Regions from separate parts of the Leptolyngbya iicbica LK genome, predicted to be linked through region 2. Evidence: predicted binding sites of a transcription regulator. Region 2 holds the regulator's gene; the other holds the start of a gene.

Region 1 (15,914 bases), on a different contig from region 2:
CATGGATAGCGCTGTTCGCCCTAAAGTTGTGATACAGAACAAACAGAATGTTTTGCATTACGTAACCTTAATGGAGTAGTCGAAACGATCAAGCGCGAAACCAGGATTGTAAAAAGGATCGCCAGCTTCAATGTAGTCTTGCCACTGATCCAGTAAGAAATAGCGATCCACCAAATCATAATACTCTTTGCGCGTTGCCGATTCATGATGAATCAACGTCGCCTCCGGGACAACGATATTACGTTTTCCCAAGTGTAGGAGCCTCATGCAAAGATCAGCATCTTGGTAGTGGTGAAAGTAATGCTCGCTGAAGCCTACTACTGCATTAAAATCTTGGTTTTTCACCATCATGCAGGCAGCAGTCACGGCAGAAACCTCACGGGCACATACAAGCGAGCCAGCATACCCATCTGCCCCGACCGGAAATCCCCGCATAATATGGTCAGCGGTCCCCCTAATGCCCATGACTACCCCAGCATGTTGCACAGTATGGTTCGGGTACAAAAGTAACGCGCCAGCGGCACCAACATCAGGCTGTTCTGCATAATAGAGTAAGTTTTGTACCCAATCTTTAGCGACTATTTCAGTATCATTATTCAGAAATATCAAGTAATCACCTTGTGCGTACTGAGCGCCTAAATTATTGGCTTTTGAATAGTGAAAAGGATAGGGAAATAATAAGCGTTTGATCGGATATTCTTGCATGAGCTGCAACGCTTTAGGATCACTCGTTTCGTTATCAACTATTACAACTTCAAAATTAGGGTAAGTAGATACAGCAAAGAGACTATTGAGGCAACGTTCCAGATGATGGGGCGCATCTTTAGTGGGGATGATAATGCTCACAAGAGGGTAAGTATCTTTGACCGCAGGCTGGAGTTTGATGCGGTGATTGCCGAGTTGTTGGGCCGTAGCCGGTAAAGCTAGACGCTTTAAATGAGCATTAACGGCTGCTTGCTGTAGCTGCTCAATTTTTGGTTTAGCCCTTACATCCGCAGCTATGCTACCTGGAATTTTGCGCCAATGATAAAGCACTTCCGAAATATGACCGACTCGCAAGGCGGACTCTGAAAGACGTAGCGCTAATTCATAATCCTGAACACCGTCGTATTGGCTATCAAGTCCGCCGAGGTCTAAGACATGTTGCTTGCGAACACATAATAGGTGACCCACATACATGACTCCCCGCAAGTATTCTGGCGACCAGTCAGGCTTTAAAAAAGGCTCAATATAGTACTGACCGGAACCATCGATTTTGTCTTCATCAGAGTAAACAAAATCGAAACCTTTTTCTAACTCTTGGAGTGAGCGCTCAATGGCATGGGGCACTAGCGTGTCGTCGTGATCCAGAAAACAGACATATTGGCCATAAGCCATATCCAAGGCTTTATTGGTAGCGGCGCTAATACCCCCAGAAGTTTGAAATGCCACTCGGATTCTAGGATGTTTTTGGGTGAGTTGAGTGAGAACAGTACGAATATCTTCTGCAGAAGATCCGTCATCTACCAGGCACCATTCCCAAGCATGAGAAGTTTGGTTAAGTACGCTCAAAACAGTTTCAACAAACCAATCTAGAGAGGAGTTATACGTGGGAGTCAGAATACTGATAATTGGAGGATCATCAATTGGAATAGAAGCACTATGGGCAATCAGAAGAGGATCTAAGATTTGCCGAAATTGCTCAGTTGTAAGATTTTGATAGGAGGCTGAAAACGTTTCGGATGGTGTGCGTTGAGGCTGACTGACTTCGGCGTAGCGCAGTCGCTTAATTGTACGCTGGGATAATGACTTTGTACGCTGGGATAATGACTTTACCTTATGCTTAAGCAGACTGGGAGAAGTACTGTAGCTAACCAGGGACTTAAATTTAGAGGCCAATTTGCTAAATTGACTTGGTTGGGGAAGATTAGGCATTGTCTGATCTATCTACAGGTTATCTCTAGACTTTTTATATTTTTGAAGGTCGTATTTCAAAAGGTTTGAATAGGGTAATCACTTACCCAAGCTAACCTCAGATCATCCATTAAGACTCTATCGTTAAACGTTCTGGCAAGCCAGATACACTGGAGTGCAAAGCTTAAGACATTGAACGACGATCACCTCTTTGCCCAACAAATCGGAAATTTTGAGCGCAGCCAATCAGGTTGCAGCCAATCAGGTTAATGATGTCTAGCATCAGTACAGCTTGCCAGGGAGTAGGCTCGCTTTGTAGCCAATCCCCGGTCAGAGGGTGCGGTGACCGAGGCCATCTGAAATCGCCTGCTCAGACGCCTCTCCTTGCCTGAAATTTGGTCTTTGAACAAGATTGCACTGGGCTAGTAAGCAACGATCGCATTCACTCTTTGCCGCATATTTTACCCCTTTCAAGACTGTCAAACTTAGAGACGGGGCTAGGGTCACTCTCTCAGACAGTCGGCATTATTGAGGCTGCCATCAGGCATGATGGTGCGGCAAAACGTGGCGTCTTCAAAGGTAGAGCGGTTGATGATGGCGCGGCGTAGATTGGCCTCGGTCAGGTCAGCGCCGTCGAAATTGCTGCGGACCAAGCGTGCCCGTGAAAAATCCGCCCCTTGCAAATTGGCGTTAGTCGCATCGGTACGCAAAATATAGGCTTCGGTCAGGTCAGCGGCTTGCAGGTTAGCACTAGCCAGATTGGCGGTGGTAAAACTGGCCTTGATCAGAACAGCGGCGGAGAGGTCAGCAGCGGCCAACTGAGCGCCAGTGAAATTTGTCTCAGGGGCGATCGCTCCCATCAGATCCGCCCTTTGCAAATCCGTTTCAGTCAGATCCGCAAAAGCTAGACGAGCGTCCGACAAATTACTTTCCACCAGTGTTGCGGCTGTCAAGTTGGTCTGAGTTAGAACAGCGGCTTGCAAATTGGCCTGAGTCAAATCAGCCCCTTGCAAGTTAGCGTTGCGCAAGACCGCATCCTGGAGATTGGCATTTTGCAAGTTAGCCCGGGTGAGGCTAACCCCGGCAAGTTGCAAGCCAGAAAGCGCAGCTCCGGCGAGATCACAGCCATTACACTGCCGTGAAACGAGCAGTTGCTGCACTGGGTTAAGCGTGTCCGCCATGCTGGCCAGAGCACTGCCGATTGTTGCTTGGGCCAAAATCATCGTCGCGATCGCCCATTTGCCCCATCTGCCCATGCGATTTCTAGTCTGCCTCAGTAGACGAAGTTGAAGAGTTTACACAACCCAGCGTTCAACTTTCGGATTTACTTCTACAATATCAGCACATTCTGGGGACCTAGCGGGTGACGCATCGCCCCTGACGATGACTGGCTACTCGACTCTAGGATGGGAACGGTATCCCTCTGCGGTCGATAGGGGGTTGCCAGTTAATTTTGGCGCAGAAATCGCCAATCTTTTGTACACGTCTGTTGCGGACCTTCACATTTGTTATGGCGCGATCGTCTGTTCAGCCTCAATCGACCCTCGGTCGTCCTCAAACTAAAGTTCGCCTGCCGCTGGGCTGGTTTTGGCCCCTCTTTTGGAGCGGCCTGATGGTCGGATCAGGCATTTTTGGCCTGTGGGCACTGGCCTGGTTAACTCGGATTCCGCCCCTACCCGATTGTGATGAGGTCACTGCGGTCAGTGCCGATGGCGATCGCCTGATCTGTGCCCAATCCGCTTTGCGGGTGGGTAGCGCCAAAAGTTTGATCCAAGCCGTCCAGTTATCGGCCCACTACAGTCCGACCCATCCGTTCTATGTCGAAACTCAGCCCGTGCTGGTGGAATCATCCGAGCGACTGCTCGACAAAGCCACGCAAAAAATGCATGAGGGCGACCTCGAAACCGCCACCGAGTGGGCCAGCCAGATTCCCCTCGACACGCCGCTCCGCGACGCTGCCCAAAGCAAAATTTGGGACTGGCAGCAGGAATGGAAGCAGGGTCAGGAACTCGAAAATTCCATTGAGCAAGCCATTGCTGCGCGAGATTGGAGCGCCGCTGATAATGCTTTGCGGCAGCTGAAACTGCTGTCGAGTGATTATTGGGTCGGCACCCGCCATAGCGAATTGCAACAGGCCAAACAGTTAGAAGCTACCGCTTGGACGCAGCTGGAACAAGCGCGGGGGCTCGCGAACACGGGTAATCCCGACAATTTGGGGCAAGCGCTGGTCATCGCTCAGCGCATTAATCTCACCAGTCAAGCCTGGCACGAAGCGCAGGAAGAGGTAGACCGCTGGAGTCAAAACCTGTTGCTGTATAGCTTCCAGCGATGGGAACTAGGCGATGTGGAAGGGGCGATCGCGGCGGTGCAGAAAGTGCCCCCCGACCCTAGCCTTGCCCCCGAAGCCCAAGACCTGATTAAGTTCAGCCATGCGACCCGTTTAGCCCAGCAGGCTCAACAAGACAGTCCCGGCTATTTGCAACTTTTCCAATTGATGGAAGCCATTCGCGCTGCCGAACACATTCCTGAAAAAAGTAGCTTTTACGAAGCAGCACAGACCTCAATGGCCGCGTGGCAAGCGGAACTCGAAGATCTGCAAACCCTGAAATTTGCCAACAACGTCGCGAGTCTGCGCCAGGGTTGGGCCTATGACTATGCCTCAGATCTAGCGTGGCAGGTGGAACTAGAGCGGCCCCGACGTTTGCAGGCGCAAACATTGATTGCCCACTGGCAAGACGAAATCGAACGCATTCAAGATCGGCCCTTCTTGATGCGGGCGCGAGCCTTGGCGCAAAAAGCCACCATTCCCGCCTTAGAATCGGCGATCGCCGAAGCGCGAAATGTCGCCCTGGGTCGAGCCTTACGCATCGATGCTCAGACCCTCATTGCCGACTGGCTCGACCAAATTGAAATCATCCAAGATCAGCCGATTTTGACCGAAGCGAATCAACTCGCCGGCGAAGACCAATTGCGAGAGGCGATCGCCATAGCAGAACAAATTCAAGGCGATCGGGCACTGCATGGGCAGGCGCAAGCCATGATCAAAGATTGGACGCGCACCATCCAAATCGAAGAAGATGGCCCCATCTTAGAAAAAGCCAAATCGCTGGCCTACAGTGGCTCGCTCACCGCCGCCATTGACCTCGCAGCCCAGATTGCTCCGGGTCGGGCGCTCTATGGTGATGCTCAAAACGCTATTGAACTGTGGGAAGCTGAAAGGGCTTATATTTGGAAGCTAGAGGCAGAGGAAGCGGCGGCAGAAGCAGCCGCCGAAGCCGATCCGCCCGATACCTTTGATACCCCTGGGAATGCTCCCAATGGTGAACCCATGACTCAGCCTCCTCCGCCCCCCATCGGCAACTAGCCATCAGCAAACGGTATGACCGCGTCTCCCATCAATCTGTTTCTTGTGGACGAAGATCCCGTCTTTCGGCTGGGGTTGAAGATTTGGCTAGAGCAGCGGGCTGATTTTACCGTCGTGGGAGAAGCGTCGGACAGAAGTGCGACGCTGACGACCTTAAGTGAATTGCAGGCCGCTGCTACGAGCAGTGCCACTGACGCCGGTATCAGTACCCCCTCTCCCGCAGTCGACTTGGTGGTGATTGATTTAGGTCTGGGTCAAGACCAACCCGACCAAGTCATGGGTCTGGAGCTGTGCAGCGAAATCAAACAACAGTTTCCAGAACTGGCGGTCTTAATTTTGAGTGCGCAAACGGCCCCCGTGCTGCAAGCCGCCGCCCAGCAAATGGGGGCAGACGGCTTTGGCACACGGGATCTACCAGTGCGAGACCTGGCACGACTGATCGTACAAACGGCGCGACCCGCTCCGGCGGTGGCTCCTGAGGCGAGCAGCGATATCGTCTTGCCTAAAGTTTTGGAAGGCCCGATCGCTTATCTTAATCGCACCTCAATTGAACAGATTGACGCTGCCATGACCGACATCGAGCAAGTGGCCCAAGAGCAGTTGTCGTATTGGTATCGGCTGGTGCTGGCGGGCAAATACCGCGAGCTGCGAGCAGCACGGTGGCTGGTGCAGCGCATGTTGCCCGTGCGGGGGACGAGCGCTAGCCCGACTCAGTCCATGCCGCCCTTAAACGAAATGGTGCAGACGTCTACTAACGGCTCCCAAACTCCTTTTATCTCCCCAGCGGCCTTGGCAGATGCGGCCAGTCGGGCGATCGCGCGTCAGCGGCCCCTCGTCCCCGTGGCGGTTGGCGATGTGCGATCGCGGGTTTGCGAGGCCGTCTTTCTCAAACTCCAGTTTCCCCTCGATAATCGTAGCGATGTGCCACTAGAAATTGACATTTTGCGGCCCGATAAAACGCGCGAACTGCTGTACACCGTGCTGCGATCGTTTGAGACCCTGTTGGATGATTTGCAGCGGGCCAACATTCTGCCCGGACAGCTTGAGGATCAATTCCCCACCTTACTGCGCGATCTGTGGAATAACGTCACGGTGGACTTTTTTGGGCGGTATTACACCCCTGCCGCCGACGGCATCGAGCAGCCCATGGTGGTCGTGCTACAGCAGGATGAGGCGATCGTCGATACCGCGATTCTGGCTAAAATTCCCGATGTGACGACGCTGCTGGCTCATCTCCTATTCCAAGCGCCGATCGAAATTGCAGGCGCATCTTACATGGCAACCACCCCCGAAGCTCTGCGCCGCAGCCAATTTTTGCTAGAAAATCTCTTGATTCAAGTTGCCTGCGCCGTAATGCAGCCTGTGCTCAACCACTATCCCGATGTGGAAAACTTGAAGCGCAGCCTCTATCAGCGCCGCATCATTTCCACCCGCGACATTACCCGCTTTCGTAATGAGCTGTCGTGGCGTTACCGCTGGGACGAATTGGTCAATGAGCCCAAAGCCATGTTTGAAAGCGAGTATCGGCTCTTTGCGATGACCCCCAATGGGCTGCAAACCCATACGATTTACGCCCCCCGCCAAACAGAGTTGGAATCCCTCTCGGGTTTGAAATATGCGCTGACCTTTGCGCTGGAGGCGAGGGATGCGATCGCCCCCCGCGTCAGAGCCGCCATTTCCCTAGCTGGCAGCACCGTGGTCTTTGTGCTTACCGAAGTCATTGGGCGCGGTATTGGCCTCATCGGGCGCGGCATCGTCAAAGGCGTCGGCAACACCTGGCAAGACATTCGCCTACGGCAGCGACAGCAGGATGAACCCTAAGCAATGGTGGCAGGGTGAAAAGATGATCGGGTAGATGCACCCTAGAGTTGCCTGTTGCATTGCTGCTGGATAAGTGACGTGATCAAGCCGTCACTCAGGGGACGGGTCCCCTCTGTTGGTGCTAACGGTACTGAGAAAACGATGCAAGGGACTCGTCCCCTTGGGATCGTTGGAGAAACATAGAGGCGTGATGGATGGACAGCATGAAAAAACCGCCGCTCTCTTCAACGAGAGCAGCGGTTTAGGCAAGGTTAATTAACCTGCTGAGGCAAAATCATCGACCTAGTAGTCGAAGTCGCCGCCCATGCCAGCGCCAGCGCCAGCACCAGCACCATCTTTCTCAGGCTTATCAACCACGATGCACTCGGTGGTGAGCACCATGCCCGCGATGGAAGCCGCATTTTGCAGCGCCGAACGAGTCACCTTAGCAGGGTCAACGATACCGGCTGCAATCATGTCTACAAACTCACCATTAGAGGCGTTGTAGCCCACGTTGAACTCTTTCTCTTTGACGCGCTCGGCGATGACTGCACCATTCTGGCCAGCATTCTCAGCGATGCGCTTCAGGGGCGCGGTCAGGGCACGAGTCACGATTTGCGCACCGATCAGTTCTTCACCAGTAAGGTTGCTGGCAGACCAAGCTTCCAACTGAGGAGCGAGGTGAGCCAAAGTCGTACCGCCACCGGGAACGATGCCTTCTTCCACCGCTGCTTTAGTCGCGTTGATGGCATCTTCTAGACGCAGTTTGCGATCCTTCATTTCGGTTTCGGTCGCTGCACCCACTTTGATGACTGCGACACCACCGGAGAGCTTGGCTAAGCGCTCTTGCAGCTTCTCTTTGTCATAGGAAGAATCAGTTTCTTCGATTTGACGGCGGATCTGCTCACAACGCGCCTTCACTGCCGCTTCGTTACCTTCGGCGACGAGGGTGGTGTTGTCTTTGGTGATGGTGATGCGACGGGCTTGACCCAGCATGTCGAGCTTGGCGCTCTCTAGCTTGAGACCAGTGTCTTCGCTGATGACTTGACCGCCAGTGAGGACAGCCATATCTTCGAGCATGGCCTTACGGCGATCGCCAAAGCCAGGCGCTTTCACAGCAGCCACGTTCAGCACACCGCGCAGACGGTTGACCACAAGGGTAGCCAGGGCTTCCTTCTCGATGTCTTCAGCGATGATCATCAAGGGCTTGCCCGCACGAGCCACCTGCTCAAGGACGGGCACCAAGTCTTGGATCAGGGTGATCTTCTTGTCGGTGAGCAGAATGTAAGGCTCGTCGAGGACGGCTTCCATACGCTCAGTGTCGGTGGCGAAGTAGGGAGAGATGTAGCCTTTGTCGAAGCGCATCCCTTCGGTGACTTCCAGCTCGGTCGTCATGGACTTGCCTTCTTCCAAGGAGATGACGCCTTCGCGGCCCACCTTGTCCATGGCTTCGGCAATCATGGCCCCGACTTCTTCATCGTTACCAGCCGAGATAGTACCGACTTGGCTGATGGCGCTGGAATCCTTAACCGGATTCGCCAGCTTAGCGATTTCGTCAATCAGGTAAGCAGTGGCCTTCTCAACACCGCGCTTCAGAGCGATCGCATTCGCCCCAGCCGCCACGTTGCGCAGACCTTCTTTCACCATGGCGTGAGCCAAGACGGTAGCCGTGGTGGTACCGTCACCAGCGGCGTCGTTAGTTTTGGAAGCGGCCTGACGAATCAAAGAAACGCCAGTGTTCTCAACGTTGTCTTCCAGTTCGATTTCTTTTGCGATGGTGACCCCGTCATTGACGATTTGAGGTGCACCAAACTTCTTTTCCAACACGACGTTGCGGCCTTTGGGGCCAAGAGTCACGCCGACGGCCTCAGCCAGCATGTCCATGCCTTTCTCGAGGGCGCGGCGGGCGTCTTCGTTATAAATAATGCGCTTTGCCATGAGTTGTAATCCTTTCCTGCGAGGAGATGTGAGTAAATGAAAGTTTGGAAGCGAGCAGATAGGTCTGGGGTTTGGGGGTTAGGTCTGAGGTTGCAGACTTGGGGTTTGGGGTCTGGGGACCGCGATCGCCCGTCACCGATTACCCACTACCTAACACCTAGTCCCTAATTCCCTAGTCCCTAACCCAAAGATGCCAGGATGTCCTTTTCCGAAAGCAAAACGTACTCGTCGCCACCTAACTTGATGTCAGTGCCTGCGTACTTGGAATAAAGCACCTTGTCACCGGGCTTTACTTCAGGGGCCTGACGGCTACCGTCTTCGTTACGCTTGCCAGGGCCAACAGCGGTGATTTCACCGACTTGAGGCTTTTCTTTAGCCGTGTCGGGCAAAAGGATGCCGCCGGCGGTAGTCTCTTCAGAAGCGCTGACCTTAACCAAAACGCGATCGCCCAGGGGAGTCACGCTGGACGCACTCAAAGTAATAGCTGCCATTACAAATTCTCCAGAATCGCTAACACTGAGGTGAATTTGTGCTTGCCTAGAACAAAGACTGACTGAATCGGGTCTTTGCGGATTAGCACTCTCACGCTCCGAGTGCCAATTTAGAGCTTTGCGGGGGCCATCTACAACTGCGCAGTGAGTGCGGGTTCCCGAACTGAGCTCGCTCAGGGTGTAGGCAATGGGTATCAATGTCCTCTCTTTTGGTGAGCCATGATGAAATTTTGGCGATGGTTAGCGGTGCTTGCCTGTAGCTCCCAGAGTGGCCTGCTGACCTGGCAGGCGGCCCAGGCCAGCCCAGTGGTCCCCCAGGCAGGCACCCCCACCCAAGTGCAACAAACCGGGTCAGAGTTCACCATTATGGGCGGTGTCCGCTCAGCCGATGGGCAAGCCCTGTTCCATGCGTTTGAGCAGTTGGGCTTATCGCAGGGGCAAATTGCGACCTTTCTCGCGCAGCCCGAGGTGCATTCTATTTTGGGAAGTGTCGTCAGCGGCAACCCCTCATACATTGATGGGCTATTGCGTGTGTCGGGTGGGGGAGCTGATTTATATCTCATCAATCCCGCTGGCATTTTGTTTGGCCCTCATGCCCAGCTCGATCTCAACGGGTCGTTTGCGGCCACAACGGCCAGTGGTGTGCTGTTCGATGGCGCGTTATTTAATGTATTGGGCAGTGATGACTTTAGTCAGATCACTGGTATGCCCACGGGGTTTGTGTTTGCGGTGGATGACGCCGGGGCGATCGCCAATGCCGCTGACTTGGCCGTCAACCCTGGGGAAGCGATCGCCCTCATTGGGGGACAAGTCATTTCCACCGGGTCGCTGACGGCACCAGGAGGGGAAATCACGATCACCGCGATCCCCGAGACCGGGGTCGTGCGCATCAGCCATCCAGACATGGTGCTAAATCTGGAGATTATGCCGCTGCCGCCGGACGCGATCGCTGAGAGTGGTGCCATGACGCCCCTAACCTTAGCGGCCCTGCTCACGGGCGCCCCTGCTGACCTGGCCACGGGCTTGACCGTGCAGCCCGACGGCACCGTCGCGTTAACCAACGATGGCACTGTCGTGACGCCAACGGCGGGGAATGCGATCGCCAGCGGCACCCTCGATGTTGCTGGCCGTCAGGGGGGCGATGTCGCAGTGGTGGGCGATCGCATCGCCTTGTTGGACGCCACCGTGAATGCCTCCGGTGCAACGAACGGCGGCACCGTGCGCATTGGCGGCGACTATCAGGGCCAACCCACCTTGCCCGGTGCCACCCTGACCTATGTCGATGCCGAGAGCCAAATCACCGCTGATGCTGGCATCAGTGGCGACGGCGGCCAAGTCATTCTCTGGGCCGATGGCACCACGGCGTTTTACGGCGACATCAGCGCCAATGGGGGCCAAAACTCAGGCAATGGCGGCTTTGTCGAAGTTTCGGGCGCGGAGACGCTGATCTATCGCGGGACGGTGAGCGCGATCGCGCCCCACGGCCAAGCCGGGACGCTACTGCTCGATCCGACGAACATCACGATTCTTGACGGCAATGGCGACGGCGACGATACGCCCGATGTCGATCCCCTCAATCTCAGTCCGCTCAACGTGTTGGCTGCCGCCGCCACACCCACCATTATTTATGAATCAGAGCTGGAAAACACCGCTGGCAATGTCAATGTCACCCTGCGGGCCACCAACAACATCACCCTCAATGATTTAGCCGATGATGCCCTAACGTTCAATACCGATCCCGTTACGCCCGGAGCAATCACCTTTGAAGCGGGTAACGAATTTCGATTTGTGGATCCCAATGATGCGATCGTGGCCCCCCGGCGCAATCTCACCATCAGTGCGGCGACCATCAACGTTGGCACTCTCGATACGTCAGAAACGGGGAGTTTTGGCGGCAACGTCACGCTGAATGCAACTGGGGCGATCGCGACCCGCACCATCAATACCTTGGGCAATGCGTTGGGCGGCCCGACTGATGGTAGCGGCGATATCACCCTCACCGGCAGCCAAATCCAAACGGGTCGCATTCAAGCGGGGGGCGGCTTTCTCAACGACAGTCGAGTAGAACTCACCGCCACCAGTGGCGACATTATTGTTGACACCATCACAGCGGGCGGCGGCGGTTTAGAAATTGATGCTGCCCGCCGCTTTCAAGCTCGCGACACTTTTGACTCTTTTGTGCGCATTACCCTCAATTCCACCGACGATGCGGACTTAATTGACTTTCTCATGCGGGGCAATCCACAACCGCTCATTGATGCCGGACTGGTGGATACCGCCGATCAAGTGTTCATCACTTTTCCCACCAGCATTGGGGTGAATCCTGGCGGGGGCCAACCGGGCAACATCGTGATTCGTCATGGGGGCTCAGCCGCGAGAAACTTTAGTGATGGCAATATCACCATTACCGGCTCCGGCGCATTCCCCAACCTACAGTTTGTGTCGGGTCCCAATGACGACCACACGATTGACATCAATCCGCTGGTGCCTGTAGCCAACTTCACTGGCTTCACGACACTGTTTCCGCCGGGCACATTTCCAAATGAGGCCAGCGGCACCATTGGCGCGATTTTACGAGGGCAAGGCGATGCCACCCTGGTCACCTCCTTCCAAAATCAGCCGTTTGTGCCATTACCCGAAGCATCCGAAGGCCCGGGTGCTAATGAGGGGTTGCCGCGAGCGGGCGGTCTCACGATTGAAAGCGGCAGCTTTGAAAATGTGGCCAATCTCACACCAGAGGACGATAACGAAGACGAAGATCCGTTAGCTGATGAGACGGATGCGATCGCCACGGATGACCTGGAAGACGAGGACTGTGTGGCCGCGATCGCCCGCCGCTCTGCCAATACCGTCGAGATCGACTCGACGTGTCCAACCCCAGCCGCTGACGAGGCAACGGATTAGGCCAAAGCAGCGTCGCCCTACAGTCAACGCAAATCTAAAAAGCGGCCCAAATCTCTATCTGAGGATGGAAGCAATTTCCCACCTGGGAGAGAAGCCGTATCCATCAGGAGTTTGAGACAGTAATGGAGTCGTGCCAAATGGCAGAATAGAGCAATGCTCACGGCCCCTCTGTGACCTCGCAAGCATCGCCTTGGTGGTGCCTTGGTACCCGTCCCAGTTGAGATGATCATCTGTTTTTCGCCGATGGCGGCTAGCGGCAGTCAATGACGACTTTCAGTATCGCGGGCAAACGGGATGTTCTTCCGACTCAGTTCACTAATCAATCATTTCTGATGAACGATATTCGCATCATTATTATCGAAGACCACGACCTCACTCGAATGGGCCTGAAGGCAGCGCTCAAGCAGCATTCAGGAATTACGGTCATCGGCGAAGCTGCCACAGGGCAAGAAGGCTTGCGGTTGCTCAATCAATTACAACCGGATGTTGCCATTGTGGACATCGGGCTGCCCGATTTAGACGGGGTTGAAGTCACTCGCAAATTTAAGGACGCCGAAGATCCCAGTCAGTCAGCAGCGACCAAAGTGCTAATGCTGACGATGCATGACACCGAAGAATCGGTCATGGCGGCGTTTGCAGCAGGGGCCGACTCTTACAGCGTTAAAGATGTTGATATCAAGCAGTTGGTAGAAGCCATCCGGCTCACCCACGAGGGCCAGGTGTGGATCGATCCGGCGATCGCTCGCATTGTGCTCAGTCAAGCCAAGCGGATGGCACCCATTGCCGCCACGGGGGACATTACGCAGGCTGGCGACGACTACACTCAAGTCCTCGAAAGCGCCCCCCTAACAGAGCGCGAGTTGGAAGTGTTGGAACTCATTGTGGCGGGTTACAGCAACGCCAAAATTGCCGAAGAGCTGTATATCACCGTCGGTACGGTCAAGACCCACGTCTGCAACATTCTCAATAAGCTCAGCGCCAGCGATCGCACTCAGGCCGCCGTCCGCGCTCTACGCACTGGGCTGGTTCGGTAGCCAGACACCAGGGTCGCTGTGCTTCTATCGTCCGAATGAGGCCAGTTCACCCCATCAGGGGATGTAAGTTCGCCGCAAAATTGGTTCGATAGAAGTGTCGAAACGAAAGGAGGTCTATGCGACCCATCAACATAGGACTGACTGAAGAACAGCGATGCAGCGTTATCGAGTTGCTGAACCGCAATCTGGCAGATGTGTATCTGTTGTTGGTCAAAACTCGTAAGTATCACTGGGATGTCGTTGGTCCGCAGTTCCGTACGTTGCATGAGTTGTGGCAAGAGCAGTACGAAGCGTTGTCTCTCCATGCCGACGATATTGCTGAGCGCATCCGAGCGTTAGGTGGATATCCCCTCGGAACGGTTGAAGGATTTTTACGGTATGCCTCGATCAAAGAGCATCCTAATGATTTGCCTAACGCCAATGAAATGGTGACTCGGCTCTACACAGATTACGAGCACATCGTGCGCAACTTGCGTGATTACATTGCCCAGTGCTCTGAGCGCTACAACGATGAAGGCACCGCAGACTTTTTGACTGGCCTGATGGAAAGTTATGAAGAAACTGCTTGGATGCTTCGCTCCTTCGTCGAAGGTGAAGCATTGCAAGGCAGCACTTCATCATCTGACAGTGTCAATAACATGCCAGCCGGAGTCTAGCTCTGACGGTAAGGCGCAAAGCATACCTGCTAGCGATCGCTGAGCTAGCGCAATAAAAGAGGGGAGTGGTCATGGGCCACTCCCCTTTTTTTCGTAAAGCGATATTGCTGCCTAACTGACTTCTTCTCTCTACTTGGCTAGAAACCCTCTATTCACGCTCACAGCCCCTTCAGCGGCGGATTTTTGAACCGCAGGGAGGTTGATCGTTTCCTCTCCCAATAAAACAGGCAGTTACGGCGCGATCGCGGTTCAGGCTCGCTGCAATACGCCGAGGGACTCCAGCAGTTGCGGATTGTCTTCGAGGGCGACTTTGGCGATCGCGAGATAATCGCTCAGCCAGTCTTGCAGGGCGTCTAAGGCCTGATCGCGGGTTTGGGTGGCGGCTTGGGCTTCGCCTTTTTCTTTTTCTTGGGTGAGGTTGCTAGCTTCGACGGCTTTGACTTCGGCGAGTCCGGCCTGGAGCTTGTCAGGGGTGATGCCAAAGTTGCCTAAGCCTGCGAGCACGGCGGGATTGGCCAGGGCGTTGATGTAAAACTGGTTGACCTGGGCTAGCCACCCGGCCAGGTTACGTTTGCGCTCGCCGTTGAGGTCGAGTTGGGTGGCAATGCCCGCATCGCGCTTAAAGGCGACGCGGGCGATTTTGACGCAGCGGATGTAGGTGGCGTGGGCGATGGCGCGGTTGGCCTCTAGCTCAGCGGTGGCGGATTTTTGCTCGCCCGCTTCGAGCTGTTGGGTGGTTTGGGCGGTGAGGGCGGTGGTGTAGAGGGCTTTGCCCTGTTGGAGGTGATCGGCGGTGTAGCCAAAGAGGCTGAGGGCGTCGAGAATTTCGGGGTTGGTGAGGGCGTTGTCAATGGCGACCTGGGCGTCGTGCAGCAGACCGTCGATGCTGTAGCTGTGATTCATGGGATGCTCCCTGGAAATTTTACGGATCCAGAGTGCCCGCTGTAGTCAACAATGCCTCAGGCTCAGGGAGATGCGATAGAAATATATACGGAAGCGGCGGATGGGCAGCGCCGACGAAGGATGATTGACGACATCCGCCACGTACGTGCCGCTCAACCGTTCCTGCTCGACTCTGGATTCTTCCTGCCCAATTCTAAACCGTTCCCGCCTGCTGCTGAACGATGCCACCTGCGCTAAGCAATTCCCGCCCGACTCTGGATTCTTCCCGCCCACCGTCGAACGATTCCCGCCCGACTCCCAAAGATTCCCGCTTGCCGCTGGAAAGCTTCCGCCTGACCCCGAATACTTCCCACCCGACCCTGAATGATTCCCGCGTGCTGCTGAATACTTCCCGTGTGCCGATGAATGATTCCCGTTTGCTGCTGAACGATTCCCGCCTGCTATCTACGGTACGGGCGAGGCATTTCGGCAGTCACCGATAGGATTGAGGAACCCCGTTGTTCACAAAATGCCTCGCCCCTGCACTTACCTCACTACCTCCACCCACCCTGCTACCCTCATACCCTCACACCCACCCACTCCCCCCTGCCCATGACCCAAGACGAGCTACTGCAGATCATTGAGAAAGCTGCCGCCGAAGGGGCGACAAAACTTGACCTCCGCGAGAACCAACTGAGCAGCCTGCCCCCCGAACTCGGCCAACTGCAAAATTTATCTGCGCTCGACCTCCGCTCGAACCAACTGAGCAGCCTGCCCCCCGAACTCGGCCAACTGCAAAATTTATTAACGCTCGATCTCCGCTCGAACCCACTGAGCAGCCTGCCCCCCGAACTCGGCCAACTGCAAAATTTATCTGTGCTCTACCTCAGCTCGAACCAACTGAGCAGCCTGCCCCCCGAACTCGGCCAACTGCAAAATTTATCTCTGCTCG
Region 2 (15,914 bases):
TTCGGAGGTTTTTGTGCTGAAAATTAAGTCTCAATTTTCCAAACAACTTGTCCGCGTGGCGTTGATTAGTGTGTTAGTGCTTGGACTTGGATTGTTAGGTAATCCTTCACGTGCGTTGGCTTCTAGTAAGGTTGCTACTCCTGAAGCGTTAAATTTAGCAATCAACGAAGCGGCTCAAGAGTTTGTTGAGTCTATCTTGGATGACTACGGCGATATTTTGGAGAGCTCTTTTGATACAGCTTACGATCCCTTTAAGACGGCAGTAAAAAGCCTCTCTAAACAAATTAGCAAGGCTGAAAAATCGGCTCAGAAGGCAGGGGAAGAGGCAACAACACCTACGTTAATGATTCCAGAGGGGGCGTTTCAATCAGCGGTTGATGCTTTCTCAACTTTGCAAGAAACTACTGCCGGATTTAAGGCTCAGTTAGAGTCGGCCCCTGAAGTAGTTCAAGCTCTGATTGACGAGCAAGTTGGCGCTAAAATGGATGCGCTTGATCAGGCGATCGCAGAAGTTTCAACTGTTGTCGATCAGCTTGCGGCAGATGTTGCCGGTTTAGATGCGGCTGATCCCTCGGCAACGGCTACTTTCAATGAGCATGCAACTGCGTTGACCCAGTCAATCCAGGCTGTGGATTTGGCGATTGATGGGTTTGATAGCTAGGTTTGCAAAGCTTTGATAAATAGACTTGAGGATGTGGCTTGGATTACAGGCCACATTTTTTTAGACTATTTGTTGAAATAAGTGAACGATCTCCTCGGGTAAATGGCTGATTTCTAACCAGAGTTGTCGAGGGCTAATATTAAACACAAACTGCAACAAGAGCACGATCGCGACGATCGCTAAAATCGTCTTTGCTTCTTTATTCAACAGCCGGAACATTAACCGGGAAATTAATAGAACAATTGCGATCTCTCCTGTGAGAGTAACCGTTTGCGCATCAATAGCTTGGGCGATCATATCCATCAACAAAACCTTCAAACCTCTTGAAACACCAACATCATGGTGAGTAATCCAGCGCAGATGATACCTAAACCCGTTAAATCGACCGAGAAGGTCGATTGACGATAGGCTGGATAAAGCCAAAAACTCATCATTCGCGTAATGAACGGCATGACACCAATTGAGAGCAAAGACGAAGTTGCTAAAGTTGCCAAAAGTGTCACTGCCGCAGGGGACCAGTTGCTCAAAAATGACTCCGGCCAGAATGCCAGTCTTAGCATGATTAAGGGATACAGTCCCAGCACGACGGCTAAAATCTGTTTCCACACGGGTGGGCCGAGATGACTTTTCTCACCACTAGATGCTCGCCGAGAAAACCATCCTTCTAGACCTGTAGTAAAAGACTTAAATCGATAAGCCCGAAATACTTTTTGCCCTTGCTCAGTTAAGTGCTTGCGCTCTTTGGAATCGACCCAGTCTTGTAAATTTTCAGGGGAGTCAAAATGGATAATAGTGTATCGCTTGACAACATCATTTTCACAGACTAACGAAGGACATTGATCTAATCGGATGAAGCCAGGTTGGCGACTCGCTAATCTCTGTAACTCCCATTGCCAACGGTCAAATGCAGCTATCGCTGAGTTGGGAACTATATGCTCAACCACCAAACTGCTGTAAAAAACATGGCTGTCTGGATGATTTTTTGCTGTACTTGACACGCGATGACCTCATAATTTGAATGACTCTCGCTCTCAGACTCAAGCTCTGGTGATCAGAAAAGTGCGTGGGCAAATGTTTGAGAGCAATCGCTATTTCTGGATGCCGATTAGACCTCGCCTGCTAGATTTGACAGAACAGCCAGGGAGAATCAAATAGAAAATCCTTGGCTAAAGCAAGATAATTCAGAAGCGGATGAAGGAATGGGCAAACTTCTGCAGGACGATATTAGTCATCGCTCCCTGTGATGTTCTCCATTTCCGCTTCTGCTTGTTCCATTCCGGCTTTGATCTTGTCCATAATCTCTTCTGACGAGGGCATGAATTTATCTCTCATTTCAACGCCGGTTTTGATCTTGTCCTTGACGGCTTCGGGAACTGATGCCCCTTCGGGAATCTTGGACTCAATTTTGTCAATGATTTCTTCGGAAGAGGGCATAAAAACCTCTTTCTTCTTCAGAAAAAGCTCTTTCTTCTCCATCGCTGACAGGGTTGAAAAGGCGTCTCTTTGAGGGATTGTGTTGATCACGGACTTGATTTCTCGCTTCTGTTCAGGCGTTAACATGAGCGATCGAAAAGTCTTACGAAAGCTCTCGCCTTCCAACATATTGGCCTCAAACATTTCCTGCTGCAGGGGCGTCAAGATTTCCACAAGCTGAGGTATGACATCTGATTTGAGCTGCTTTAAGCTTTGCGTCTCATTGACTGACGATGAATGGCCAAACAAGCTAAATCCCAAAGTCGTACTCATCGGAGCAATGCTACTGGCATGAACTGGACTAAGCGCTCCGAACGCAGCACTTAGGATCAATAAGCCAGACAAAATTGAGACTAAAAAGCGGTTGAGTTTCATGGTGTTTGGTTTACCCTTTCACGCAATGGCAAAAAACTGTTTTACGACGCTGACGGCTGAGTATAGTGGTGAACATAAGCCGCGATCGCTAATACTGAGATGATGATGGTTGGAAAAACCAGTGTCCACCATGACTCTGAGACAAAGATTAAAAATGCAGCGGCTACCCCACCTATAGCAAAACCAATAATTACTGGAAGATAGCGACTAATGCGCTCCCAAGACTCGGCAGCCTCCTGTTTAGCCACTTCTCCGGAGTCAAATTTAGCTCCGATAAGCTGTACTAAATCGATGGTCAGCTGGGTCGTATTTCCCGTCATAACGGTAGTCGGAATATAGCTTTTGAATACTCGTGCCTCCTTCATCAACGTATTCTGAATGGCCATAGCCACAACCCCCGACATGCCGATAGGAAAGATGTATTCTTCCTGAACATCTAGAATCAAAGCAGGTGTAAGGGTGGCGCTGATAATTAGAAAAATCGTAAGGGCAACTGCTTCTGCCGTGAGCAATACGGCAAAGACTGGCCATTGGCGACGACGAGCAAACCTAGCTAATAGTGAAGTTAAAGCGACTGACAACATAAATACAGGAATCATCAACAGGCGCGTGAGGGTCGATTCTTCTTCTTGATCGACGAAGGAAGCGCCTGCCAGAGCAATGTTTCCGGTGACGTGAGCCGTAAAAATGCCAAATAGGATAATGAAAGCTGACGTATCGATGAAGCCAGCGACTAAACTCAGCAAAAATCCTGCAGGGCGATCGCCCACCAGATAACCACTGATGCTAAAGATCCTGTGGGGCTTTGAAATTGACGTCATTTCGCCAGTCAAAAATTCAGTTCTCCTATCAATCTTGGGGCTGCGATGACAGCGGGTGCAGGGCCACGGTTATCGAGCTAACTCGATCTGCCAGACAGTTGCATTTGTATTTAAGCTACTAACTAAAAAGCGGTGTTTACCAAAAAGTCGAGCAGTTGAATGTTAATCAAAATTCAACATTCAGCCATGCAAATGCGATTAACATACCTTTCTTGCCCTGATTGGCTAGAACAGCGGCATAGCCATATCTATATGAATCTAATCTCAACTAATCCAGTGAAATCTGTACCTAAAACTACAAATTAAGCTGCAAACTCCCTCACAGGCACCGAACATTTCCCAAGGCTGAGCAGCATTCTTAGCTCCATTAATGTCAATGCATACCAATTGTATACATTGAATTAGCACTGTGAATTCAGATTTTCTACTTTACAATGTTATATGCCGCTGACTTTTGCGACAGATTTTATGGGCAAGCTTTTTAGCAAGATTTATTGGGCACTGCGGCAAGAGATTTTGTCCGGCCAACTCTCCCCTGGGGAAAATTTGATCGAACAAGGGTTAGCCGATCGCTTTGCGGTGAGTCGCACTCCCATTCGGGAAGCTGTTCGCCAGCTGCAGCAGGAAGGGTTGATCGATGCTGATCCGCGTGGCGGCATTCGAGTGGCGGTGATTACAGTGGCAGATGCCATTCATCTATACGACTGTCGCCTGGGGTTAGAGCAAGTGGCGGCCATGGGGGCCTGCGAAAACGCGACCCCGCAGCAGTTGGATGAATTGCAGCGCTGTTTGCTAGAGGCACAGTTCTCTAATCTCCCTCAAGCTGAAGCGTCAGCGGCGGAATTAGAAAACCGCTTACAGATTGATCGCAGCTTTCATTGCCTGATTGCAGAAAGTTCAGGTAATCCCTGGCTGACTCAACTGCTCAGCCAAATTTTGAACAAAATGTCACTTCTAGGTAGCCGTGTCACCCATCACAATCCAGCCGCGTTAGAGATTTGGGCCGAGCACGAGCGAGTAGTTGAAGCAATTTTGGAGCGAGATGCTTCAGCGGCTTCGATCGCCATGCGTGACCACTTAGTGGCGAGTAAGGCACGCGTTGTTCAAGAACTCCAGGGATTACAGTCTAACGTTGCTTTAAACAGTCTCAAGATTATCTGACGTTAACGATATGTCATCCCTCAATCGGTTTGCTCCCCAGGTTTTAAAAAGGAGTCACACAACTCTGGGCTACGTGAAATGCGAGACAATTCTTAATTAATTTGGAGATTTGAGAGAGTTACTTAGGTTTTAGTGTTTTGCATTTAGATGTCGATCGCGGATATCTCAATGCATTGCTTCTTTGTTAGTAAATTGAGAATGTGTAACGTTAAATACCGATTCGCTAAGGACTTTATTTTAGTTTGTATACAATCTTGGTCGCCTTAGCTAAAAACACTTTCAGAGATTCTTATTGACTTTGTTTTGGTGGAATTTGTCTGCGTGAGAGTGGTTGTTTAGCCTCAGGCCATCGTGGGCGTTGAGCCACATTTGTTGTTAGCTACGCACCTTAAATTTAGATTTTGGAAAAGTTTGGCTTATGACTAATCCCGAAGCCGCTCCAGACCAGATGATGTTGTCCGAAGAGGATACATCTCTGGAAAGCGCTCCCACTGGAGTTGATTTGATTTACGGGCTAGAAGATCGTCCTCCCCTGCGGGAAACGCTATTCGCTGCGGTGCAACACGTTTTTGCCTGTTTTGTCGGTATTATCACACCTGCTCTGATTATTTCTGGGGCGCTAGGGTTGGATCCTGCTGATGGGGCTTATCTCGTCAGCATGTCGCTATTTGTCTCTGGCGTCGCTACGTTCATTCAGGCTAAGAAGATTGGCCCTATCGGGTCTGGTTTGCTCAGCATTCAGGGTACGAGCTTTGCCTTTATTGGCCCGATTATTGCAGCGGGTGTGGCGGTGACGGGGGCCGGTGGTACGCCGCAGTCTGCACTCGGTACCATTTTTGGGCTGTGCTTTCTGGGGTCATTTGTGGAGATGATTCTCAGCCGATTTATTCAGTTTGCCAGCAAAATCATCACGCCACTAGTCACCGGCATTGTCGTTACACTCATTGGTTTGACGTTAGTTAATGTTGGTCTTACCAGTATGGGTGGGGGCTTTGCCGCGCGCGAAGCGGGCACCTTTGGCAGCCCTGCCTACCTGGGACTGTCGCTGTTGGTATTGGCCATCATTGTGATTCTAAACAACGTCGGTGGTGCATTTTTGCGCATGTCGTCGGTTGCGATCGCGCTAGTTGTGGGCTACATCATCGCGATTCCGATGGGGTTGGTGAATTTCAGCAACCTCGCCAATTTGGGTGGAATTAATGTTCCAATTCCCTTCAAATATGGGTTTGGATTCAACTTTTCGGCGTTCATTCCGTTCATCTTTCTGTACCTCATCACCACCATTGAGTCGACTGGTGACTTGACGGCAACGTCGCTGTTGACGGGGCAGCCAATCACCGGGCCAAAGTATATGAAGCGGATTAAAGGCGGTATTTTGGGCGATGGGGTTAACTCGGCGATCGCAGCAGTTTTCAACACGTTTCCCAACACCACTTTCAGCCAAAACAACGGGGTAATTCAGTTAACGGGGGTTGGCAGCCGCTATGTGGGGCTATTTATTGCCGGTATTTTCGTGATCCTCGGCATTGTCCCAATTGTGGCCGGTGTGTTTCAGACCATTCCGCAGCCGGTCTTAGGCGGGGCCACCATCATTATGTTTGGCTCGGTGGCGGTCGCTGGCATCAAAATTTTGTCGTCGGTCAATTTAGACAAACGGGCCTCGATTATTTTGGCGACTTCTTTGGGCTTAGGACTAGGCGTCAGCGTTGTGCCCGACATTTTGGAACAGATGCCGCCTTTAGTGAAAAGCATCTTTTCATCGGGTATCAGTACAGGCGGTTTAACGGCACTGGTGCTGAATATGGTGCTACCGGGTCGCCGCATTTAGGGCCTCTCGTTCATCGACACATCGGATAGCTCACGATAGCTTCAGGTTTACACATCACCTGGAGCTTTTTTGTGTGGCTGATTTGAGGAGAGTCCCAACTAGCGGTTGAGTGAGCGCGATCGCCCATAACGGCTCCCCGGTTTTATTCCATGAGTAAGTTTAATGGAATCGCTGAAACCTAGTTTTGGTAATCCTTTTTAAGATTGTCTATCGTAGATGTATCGAAGGAAAACGATTCATCTCAGGCGGTAGATACGATGCAAGTCACGACCAGTAACCTTTCCCCAGTAGGCTTTGTGCAACTGGCCCATAGCCTATTTTTGGGCCGCACTCTAGCCGATACCTACGGCTTTGGCACGGTGACGGCTGACTATCTGCGGGTTCCTCAGCAGAACTGGACACTCGATCAACTGTTGCTGCTGTCTAGTGCCCGGTCGAGCACCACTCTCGCTTAAAGATCGCAATTTGTTTTCGCTGCGTTTAAAAAAGGAGTTAATCAAATGAAACCGACTAGCAATCACGCATCTCATCGCAATCTGACCGATGCTGCTCGCCGATTGAATTTAGGCAGAGCCCTGGAAGAAGCTTATGGAGCAGGCGTTATGGGGACTGACACCCGGCAAGCTCCGTCCAGAGCCGGGTGGACGGTCGCCCAATTGGTGGCAATGTCTGAAGCCAAGTCGTTGTATAACTAATCGCTGTCTGGTAGCCCGATCTGAGGAAGCGGGGTTTCGGGCGAGATCGCGGCTGGTGGAGTAAATTGAGATCGCAAAATATCCAGCAAAGCATAGACCGCTGGTGTCAGCAGGGCATCGGCTAAGACCGCAACGCCGATGGTGCGCATTAACGGTGTCGGCAGAGAATATACCTGTACCGTTGGCGGAATCGGCTCTGCTGACAGTCGAGGCAAAATCGTGCCCCCTAATCCCTGGGCCACTAAGCTGACGGTGGCCGCATCCGTCTCAATTTCGTTGACCACGTTGAGCCAGTAGCCGAGCCCGTTAATGTGTTCGTACACTGGGCGCATCATCACATAATCAACTGGCGGCATGATTAACGGCTGTTGTGTCAGTTCTTCCCAAGTCAGAGGGGCGCTCTTGAGCTGGGTGTCTGGCGGCAACAACACAACGTATTCATCCTGCAGCAATTCCCAGGTTTGCAAGCCCTGACCGGCAGGCAGCGTCACGATACTAATATCGGCGCGACCTTCTTTGAGGGCCTGCTTGGCCTGTTGATCGTCGTCATGTTCATTCAGGTTGATGATAATGCCCGGAAATCGCTGATGCAGCTGTTTGATGCTGCTGGGTAAGACGTGGGTGGCCACGCTGCGAAAGGTGGCCACTCGCACTTTGCCGTGCTCGACCCCTTTCGCGATCGCCGCCTCGCGCAAAATGGCCTCAGTGCTATTTAAAATGCTGTGGGCATGGGCCAGAATGCGATCGCCCACAGGCGTCAACGTCGCCCCATGCCGCCCCCGAGAAAAAATAATGACGCCCAGCGTCTCTTCCAAAGTAGAAATGGCATGACTCACTGCCGATTGCGAAATACCTAATGCCAGGGCCGCCTCACTAAAGCTGCTCGTCTTTGCCACCGCTGCCACAATTTCGAGTTGCGTGAGCTTAACTTGGTTGTGCGGCAGCTTTTTCATCACTCACTCGAGAAACCGTGGAACTTTAGGGATATACGGAGCAATCATTTGCCCGTCGTTGCGACCAGAAGAGTCAGGCTTCCGTTCCCTGCCCTCTACTGAGAATGTTTGAGCGCTGATAGCAACCGCTTCTGCAAGGGATGTCTGACCAAGACAGCGTCCAACAAGGTGGCAATGTCTATGCCTGTTGTCGCCCAAACAGCCAGTCGGATTAAGGATTTAAGCCAGCCAACTCAAGGTTTGAGCAGGCCAACTCAAGCGTTTTGATGCTCGGTGACGACAAGATGCTTCTCATAAAAAAACACCTTAGCCAGCTTGTATCCCTCTTTTGAGAGATTATCTAAAGACGCCAAATCCGGTAAGTGACATGGCGGCGCTGAGAATTACAAGACCCAAGACATTGAACGATCACGTTGCTTTGGCTGAACAATCACAGAAGCTGGTTAGAGTAAGCCGCAAGTTTCCCAAAATTCAGCATATTCTAGAGCGGTTTTTCAATATCCTCTGGAGGAGTCGTCATGGCTGTTTTAGCAGCCGGATTTGGGTATTCTCCCTCAACATAGGTGTATACGCCGTAGCTGGCGAGACCAAATAGCATGACCCCCATAATGGCCCCGCTACTGAGGCAGAGTTTGCGCACGGCTTTGGAGGCCCGTGCCGCAATGGGATAGTCGCCCCGGCGATAAGCTGGTTTGACTTGGGCGGCTAATACGAGAGCCAGCACCCCAAATGGCGGAAACAGTAAGAGTGTGGTTGCTACGGCATCGCGCCAATGGGGAGAAGGACAGGGGGCTTTGTCATAAATGCCGTAGGTTTGATCCCATTCCGATAGAGAGGAGTCGCCAGCCTTAGCAAGGAGTCGAAATCGCCGCACCTCTGGTAGTTGTAGCTCGACCAGGCGATCGCGTAAAACATTGGGCAATTGAAAATAATTGACCGGAGTGCCCACCGGACGGTGCAAAGTCAGGGTGAGCTGAGTTCCTTGCTGTTCTGCAGCGATCGTTAACCCAGCAGGCAGTAAATCTTGAAATTGGTCTTGCAGATTCAACGAATCGACCTGAGTTTGAGTCTGCACTAATAGTTGTTGGGCTTCGCTCAACCGTAAATCATTGCATAAGGCGATTTCCCAATCTTTAACTGCACCAGCTTGATCCCCCAGTTGGTTTCTGACTTTGCCCCGGTGCAAATAGGCTTCAGCCAATAGCGGATTTTGAGCGATAGCCACGTTAAAGTCTTCTAAGGCAGCTTGGTATTGGCCTTTCTGGGCCATGACCAGGCCCCGGTTGTAGCGCACAGTGCCATCGCTGGGATTTAACTTTAATGAGGTGGCCCAGTCGGTCAGCGCCCCGGTTTCGTCACCGAGTTGATAGCGTACTAAGCCGCGATGGCCGTATGCGGTAGCTTGGTTGGGGGCAATCGCGATCGCCTGATCAAAATCAGTCAGCGCCTCGGCATAGCGCTCTTGCTGTAGGTAAAGCAACCCGCGCCGTACAAAAATCTGGGTTGGCTGCGGATGATAACTAAGAGCTGCCGTCAGCGATTGGACCGCCGCCGGATAGTTGCCTTTTTGGGCAAAGTTTAGGCCCCGTCGCAGCAGATATCGTCCCTGTTGCTGTTGTGCCCAAGAATGCAAGAATCGTGACATGATTTTCGGCCTCGCTGGACAGTTCCATAATGCCCACTTCCCAACGTGACAAACTTATTCCGTAACGACAACGACAACTTGTAATTGTATTAAGCGGCGCTCTATCACAGAGCACTAACTCGACATTGCGGTTGCTGAGGCGATCGCCGCTACGAGAGAATACTTTCAACTAAATCAATGGGTTGTGTGAGGGTAACGAGATGAACCGATTGATGCCAGCGACCATCATCCTCAGTTGGGGGATAAGCATTGCGATATCGTTATTCTCGCCGCCTGCATTTGCGCGCTCGTGCCGGGCAACCCCGCCAGCGATCGCGAGCCCCGACCTACAGACCTTCAGCGTCGATGCGTTGGGGGTGACCCTAGAGATTCCCCGCAATTACCGCTCGATGTTGCGGAGCAGTGGTCACATTACGTTTCACGACCCCCATAGTTTTAGCTTTATTCAGTGTTTAGCCCGCACAGGGGAATATGGGGCCGTTCCTCCGTATGTCGCTTTAGAAGTGCATCCGGCGATCGACCCTACCCAGTCCTTGGTGGATTTGCTGCGCGAACGGCGGCCCTGGTTAGATTATTACAATCCCGAGTATGTGGCTTCTACGTTCGCTGGGCAGCCCGCCGTGCGTTATGTCTACTTCAATGAAATCTATCGACTAGAAATCGCAAACCTGACCTTTCTCAGCCAGGATGGCCGCACCTTATTGACCCTGACAGGACCCACCGATCATCCCATCATGGTGAATGTGCTGAATGCGCCCGCTACGAATTTGTCAGACTTACAGCTTCCACAGCAACGGTGATGTTCTAAACCGTAGCAGTCTGTCAGCTGACCGAGTTGCCCCAATCAACCTGATGCCTGGCCTCAGCTATGCAGCTAGTGTCCGGCGTTAAAAGCATCGGTCAGATAAGCTGCTGCCGCCTCAACCGCCGCGATCGCATTTTCGTACATCATGCGAGTGGGGCCCAAAATGCTCACACTGCCGATGGGCAAGGTGTTTTGGCAATAAGTTGAAGAGACCAATGCACAGCCCTGCATCGGTTCGAGCGGATTTTCCGAGCCGATGAGGACGCGCACCCGACGACCAGAGTTATCTTCCGCATCCGTCTCAAAGACTAAGGGCCAGATCTGGGCCTGTTCTTCTTCTAACAGCTGGACGATCGCTTGCACCTGTTGCGCTTCCGAAAATTCTGGCTGCCGCAGTACTTCCCCGAGCCCACTCATGACGAATTGGGTGCTTTCCATCGCTTTTTGATTGCGTTGGGCCAGCAAAGCCATGGCCTCGGTCAGAGTGTCGGCATATCGCTGAAACTCGCGGTTGAGCTGACCCCAGTCTAACTCCGCAATCTTATGGAGCGGACATCCGACTAGATGCGCGGTGAGAAAATTTGAGAGAATCCTTGATTCCCGCTCTAGTGCTTCAACCTGGGCGGATGTGTCAACCTGATCGCCCGGTAGCTGAATCACCATTGACTGAGTTTCGAGCGAATCTAGCACCACCGACATTAATAATTGAGTCGGCCCCAGCAGCACAATTTGGACATGACGAATTCTGGCATTTTGCTTGGTGGGCACGGTAATGAGGGTCAGATAGCCGCTGACCGTTGACAAAATCTGTGCGGCTCCTCTCAGCAGCGCCTCTAAGCTCCAGCCATCCCACTTGAGCGTTGCTGAGAGCTGGGTATCAATGGTTTGGGCAACTCCCTCGGCGGGATGAATCAGATTGTCAACATACAGTCGATAGCCAAAGTCTGAGGGTACTCGCCCAGCCGAAGTGTGGGGTTGGAATAGCAGCCCGGCTTTTTCCAACATGCTCATTGCCTGCCGTACCGTAGCGGGGCTCACTTTCAGGCCATACTCTTGAACCAGCGCTTTAGAGCCGACGGGCTCTGCCGTCGAGACATACTGACGCACAGTCGCCCAGAGTACCTGCTGCTGACGCGTGTTTAAGATGACAGGGTCTAGCATGCAATGATTAGGTTGCTTTCAAAGAATTTAAAGATTGCATTCAACCTTAGCAGATTGATTCGCCGTTGGGGGCAACAGCAGTAACCGCACAGTCATGATTGGGGCTGAGTGCTTCACATTTTTGACTAGGAACGGCAACTACTCCGGCAAGTTGCGCGGCGGCAGACCATCGCCCTTATAAAACTTTTGCTCTAACTTGCCGAGCCACAGCCAGAGGGCTCCGGCTGCAATGGGCAGCGCGGTGAGCGATATTCCCAAGGTGAGGGAGAAGGTTCCTTGTAGGGCAATGCTCAAAGGAAGGGCAGACCAGATGAGCGCACTAAAGATGAGGGCGGCTTGACGCAGTTTCTGGATGTTGGCCAGCGCGGGACGACAGCTACCGCAATGTTGAGTGTGAGAATGGTAGCGATCGAGCAGGTCTAGTTTTGACCACTCCGCCGGGAGCGCTTGCCTGGGAAATGGATCAGCGCTAAAGTCGCGGATCCACTGGCGAAAGACCATTACATAGCGATCGGCTGGAGTTGGCAAATAACAGGCTTGAGCGTAAGACTTATTCCCAGCTTTCTCCAACATTCGTTCTTGAATGTGCAAAAAGATTTGGTCATCTTCTAGCACGCGATTGTTGCCGATGTGGCTGTACCAACGCGGCGTCAGTTTGATGAAGAAGCTGGGTAATTTGGACGAAAACTTGAAGGGGAATCGAGCAAACAGACGACACTCGCCTTTACGTGTCGGCACGGCATAGACAACTGTCAGCGTGCGCCCAAATTGCTTTGAAGTCAGGTCGTGATACATCAGCGAAGGCGCCACAAAGGTGGTGTGTTGCGTTCCCAACTTGCCTTTCCGCGGCCCCTCCGGCCAAATGCCGGTGAATCCTTGCTTGCCCGCGGTCAAAACCTCCATTTCCATGGGCGCGGCGTTCTCCCGTTTGCCGACCGTTTTGTGATGGGTATAGGGGATATGGCTGGCGTCCAAGACGTTTTCGAGCAGGGTCAGGGCGTCATAGGGCAAATCGCGAAAGGTGTTGAGCAATACCCAACCATCGGGATCTTCCTCAAGGGGATCAATGCCAGGCACTGCGACCTTTTCGGCGTTTTCAGCTTTGCCCGGATATACGAAGAGCAACCCCTGATGCGTTGTCGTTGGCAAGGACTTGGCACAAGCCCGATTAGAGCGTTGGGCCTCAAGCTCGGGGGCCGCTTGGGGAATGTGTTCGCAGGTGCCATTTCCAGCAAAGGCCCAGCCATGATAAGGACATTCCAGTAAGCCAGCTTCATTCACTCGTCCCTCAGACAAAGGGGCCAAGCGATGGGGACATTGGTCGACGAAGACGCGCCAATTATCAGCGTTGGGATCCCACCAGATGACCAGGTCTTGCTCTAGCAGGGTGAAGCGAGTCGGACGGGTTTTGTCCAGATCTTCGACATAGTGGACGGGATACCAAGCTTCGGCCCAGTCAAAGTGCTCTGCGTCTGGCCCGCCAGCCGGTAGGGTCGTAGGAATCTGGTCGGGCTTAGCTGCGTCTTGGGTAACCGTCATAGTTTTGAGAAATCACAGTGGTGCTTTTTCTATTGTGTTACATATCTTCACTGACTGACAGCTCAATTGTCCTTGGCAGATGTTGCCAGTTGGATCAGTCCCAGTGATGTTGACGAGCCTCATTGACCATCCATTGTGCTTCTTCGAGAGAGATGCGGTAACGAGTGCTCAATAGCTGGGGGATTCGATCACAGGCTCGGTTGGGATTGAGATCGGGCTGCTGACCATAGGACGGCAAAGCCACATGACACAACAGCGGTGAAGGTTGAGTTTCTAGCTGGAACGGTTCCAGATTGAGTACATCGCGCAAATTGGTGAAAAATAGCAACGCATTGCTGAGATTGGTGTCGCTAAAATTGGCTCGGCTGAGCAGCGTGCAGTTGAGATCAGCCTCGCTGAGATTGGCCTGTCGAAAGTCCGCGCCGCTCAGGTTGGCATAGCGACAGTCTGCACCACTCAGATTGGCGTAGCGCAATGAGGCATCGCTCAGATTGGTGCCGTTGAGATTGGCACTAATCAGGTCGGCCCCATTCAGGTTGGCCCGGCTGAGATTGGCTCCACAAAGGTCAGCGCCATTGAGGTCGGCCCCATTCAGGTTGGCACCACTCAGATCCGCGCCGCAGAGATCGGCCCCATTTAGATTCGCACCACTCAGATTCGCGCCGCAGAGATCGGCTCCACTTAGATTCGCACCACAGAAGTCCGCTTCGCTCAGGTTGACGATCGCATCGTTTTCCGCCGCCAAACGGTACTTAAACAGCAGGGAAAGTCCACCAATGACTGCCGCGATCGCCCCGATATGGCTGACTGGTGTGGTGTGATAGGGCTGTATCGGGGTGACGGTTTCGTGCTCAGTGGGACGAGCCGACTCGCTGGGTAATTTGCGCTCGGGGAGCTGCCACAGCGACCACATTACGACCATGGCAACTGGTGTGGCGATCGCTCCCACAATCCAAGTTATATATGGTTTTGGCTGAGATTGCGGCTGCTTGAATCTTTTCCACATGCCTGAGCCCCGGTCAGTACGAGCTCATTATTGCTTCCCTCAATTGACGCCTCACGAATACTTAATGCCTGCTTAAACACTAACGGCATGGACTTTATAGTCCGCAATGATGCCGTTTCAGTGTGCCCCTAAAAGGTTGGCCCAGCATTCGCGGCGAGCCATTGAGTTCCCCTAAAATCCAGGTGGCAACTATTTCAACTCTAAGGAGAACCACCGTCAGGCAAAGCTTCGCTTAAGCGTCTTCGGAGGCTTCTGCCTCAAGGCTGGGACTGCTGCTGGTGGGAGCTACTGACTCGGTGGTCGAGGGGGAATCGGGGACGGCGGTTGAACTAGGGGCCGGAGGTGGCTCGGGAGCGGGTGATTTGGCCTGATGGGTTTCAGCCTTGGGTTTCTGTGGCTTGGGAGCGGGCGGCTCAGCATCAATTCCGAGTTGCTTTTTCGCTTGGTATAGTAGCGTCCCTGCCCCGGTGCCCACTGCCGACAGCGCCGACTGGCCGATTTCTGTTGCCGACTTAGACTCAGCCTCGCTGCTGGTCTGTAGCCCTTCATACCAGTTGCGAGCAGACTGACCTAACGAGATGGAATTTTGCCAAAACCATTCGCCGCCGACAAAGACAAGACAAATCACTAACCAGAGCAAAACCCCAGTTTCACGCAGGATGGCCCAGGTCAAGGTGATGGCCTTTTTGTAAGTTGCTCCAGTATCGGCAGCAAAGATAAGTTCACTCACTTTGCCGGCTTGGCTTTTGATCTTTTCCACGGTTTTGCCCTCTCAATACAGGATTCAGCTTGGCAATGGCAAGGTCGCGACCGATCGCGTTGTCGGCCATCAGGCACTAGCCTTCGCCCCACACCTTGCTCAAGACGGTATCAACGGCGATGTCTGCCACCTGGTTAGTGGTTGATGTAATCCCCAAAAAGCGCTGCTCGGTGTCGTCCACCGGGGGCAGACGATCGGCTGGGGTGTTGCCACCAAATAACACCAGGGTAAAGACACTCAGCGCGACGCCCAACTCTGATACGTAGCTGTCGGTCGCGAGTAGCAGGTTAGCGCCCGCCACCAAAGCCGCAATTTGCCCTAAATTATCAGGCCGCATGATTTTCAAACTGGGCACCCCTTGGACGATCGCTTTAACGGCATCCGCGGTTTCTGGCTGCTGCAATAAGACTAGAGGGAGTCCCGGTTGGCGGCGTTGGAAATCTTGAGCGATCGCCGTCCAATTTTCCACCGGGTAAATATCCTGGTTATGACTATCGGTCGGGCCAGGGTACATCAGCACGTAGCCTTGATCGCCGATTTCCTGGGTTTGGAGTTGCCCTTCTACCCAGCCAATATCACCCTGGGGCACGTTGATGACGGTCTCTGGACAAGGCTCGACGAGGTCCAGTGGCCCAAGCAAATCGTGATAGCGAAAAGCGGCATACTGCTGTGGCTTGTCGGGCACTGTCGCCGTCAAAAATAAGTTGTTAGCTGAGCCTTGATAACCGATACGAGTGGGAATGCCGCTCAACCACAACAGCAACGCGGTGGCCCAGTCTTGGGTCGCCGTCAGCACGACCTCGTATTCGCGATCGCGCACGATTCCCAACAGGTTGGCCCAGTCAGCCGGACTGTTATTTTTGCCAAATGGATAAGGAATGGTGGACTTTACCACCTTGGAAACTCGATAGGCCGCTGCTGCCGTCGGCTCTACCACTACAGAAATCTCGGCCTTGGGGAAGGCTTGTTTGAGCTGCTCAAGCGTCGGAAAAAAAAGAAGCTGTTCGCTGATTCCACCCGGAACGAGAGCC

What was found. Region 2 encodes HrcA, which represses chaperone genes, less so after heat shock. Its sites were predicted from a motif close to ANTTAGCACTCNNNANTNNNGAGTGCTAANT; they were not measured.
Region 1: the regulator HrcA is predicted to act here: its motif matches at 9,567-9,597, upstream of groES (co-chaperone GroES).

Annotation. Positions count from the first base shown of each region.
Region 1 covers NZ_QVFV01000001.1:1,605,143-1,621,056, forward strand. The annotation lists gene DYY88_RS06755 (glycosyltransferase family protein) at 1-58, opposite strand, end outside; gene DYY88_RS06760 (glycosyltransferase family 2 protein) at 58-1,914, opposite strand; gene DYY88_RS06765 (pentapeptide repeat-containing protein) at 2,397-3,149, opposite strand; gene DYY88_RS06770 (hypothetical protein) at 3,404-5,257, shown strand; gene DYY88_RS06775 (DUF3685 domain-containing protein) at 5,273-7,078, shown strand; gene groL (chaperonin GroEL) at 7,361-8,995, opposite strand; gene groES (co-chaperone GroES) at 9,175-9,486, opposite strand; gene DYY88_RS06790 (two-partner secretion domain-containing protein) at 9,706-12,390, shown strand; gene DYY88_RS06795 (response regulator) at 12,654-13,424, shown strand; gene DYY88_RS06800 (Dps family protein) at 13,541-14,080, shown strand; gene DYY88_RS06805 (PQLLE family protein) at 14,330-14,983, opposite strand; gene DYY88_RS06810 (hypothetical protein) at 15,205-15,465, shown strand; gene DYY88_RS06815 (COR domain-containing protein) at 15,575-15,914, shown strand, end outside.
Region 2 covers NZ_QVFV01000005.1:21,145-37,058, forward strand. The annotation lists gene DYY88_RS17640 (hypothetical protein) at 14-661, shown strand; gene DYY88_RS25175 (hypothetical protein) at 722-964, opposite strand; gene DYY88_RS25180 (hypothetical protein) at 976-1,221, opposite strand; gene DYY88_RS17650 (hypothetical protein) at 1,886-2,509, opposite strand; gene DYY88_RS17655 (YoaK family protein) at 2,551-3,342, opposite strand; gene DYY88_RS17660 (GntR family transcriptional regulator) at 3,799-4,491, shown strand; gene DYY88_RS17665 (uracil-xanthine permease family protein) at 4,910-6,319, shown strand; gene DYY88_RS17670 (hypothetical protein) at 6,577-6,774, shown strand; gene DYY88_RS17675 (hypothetical protein) at 6,820-7,014, shown strand; gene DYY88_RS17680 (LysR family transcriptional regulator) at 7,011-7,967, opposite strand; gene DYY88_RS17685 (tetratricopeptide repeat protein) at 8,449-9,612, opposite strand; gene DYY88_RS17690 (hypothetical protein) at 9,813-10,412, shown strand; gene hrcA (heat-inducible transcriptional repressor HrcA) at 10,487-11,578, opposite strand; gene DYY88_RS17700 (aromatic ring-hydroxylating dioxygenase subunit alpha) at 11,717-13,117, opposite strand; gene DYY88_RS17705 (pentapeptide repeat-containing protein) at 13,212-14,039, opposite strand; gene DYY88_RS17710 (hypothetical protein) at 14,356-14,883, opposite strand; gene DYY88_RS17715 (glycosyltransferase family 9 protein) at 14,960-15,914, opposite strand, start outside.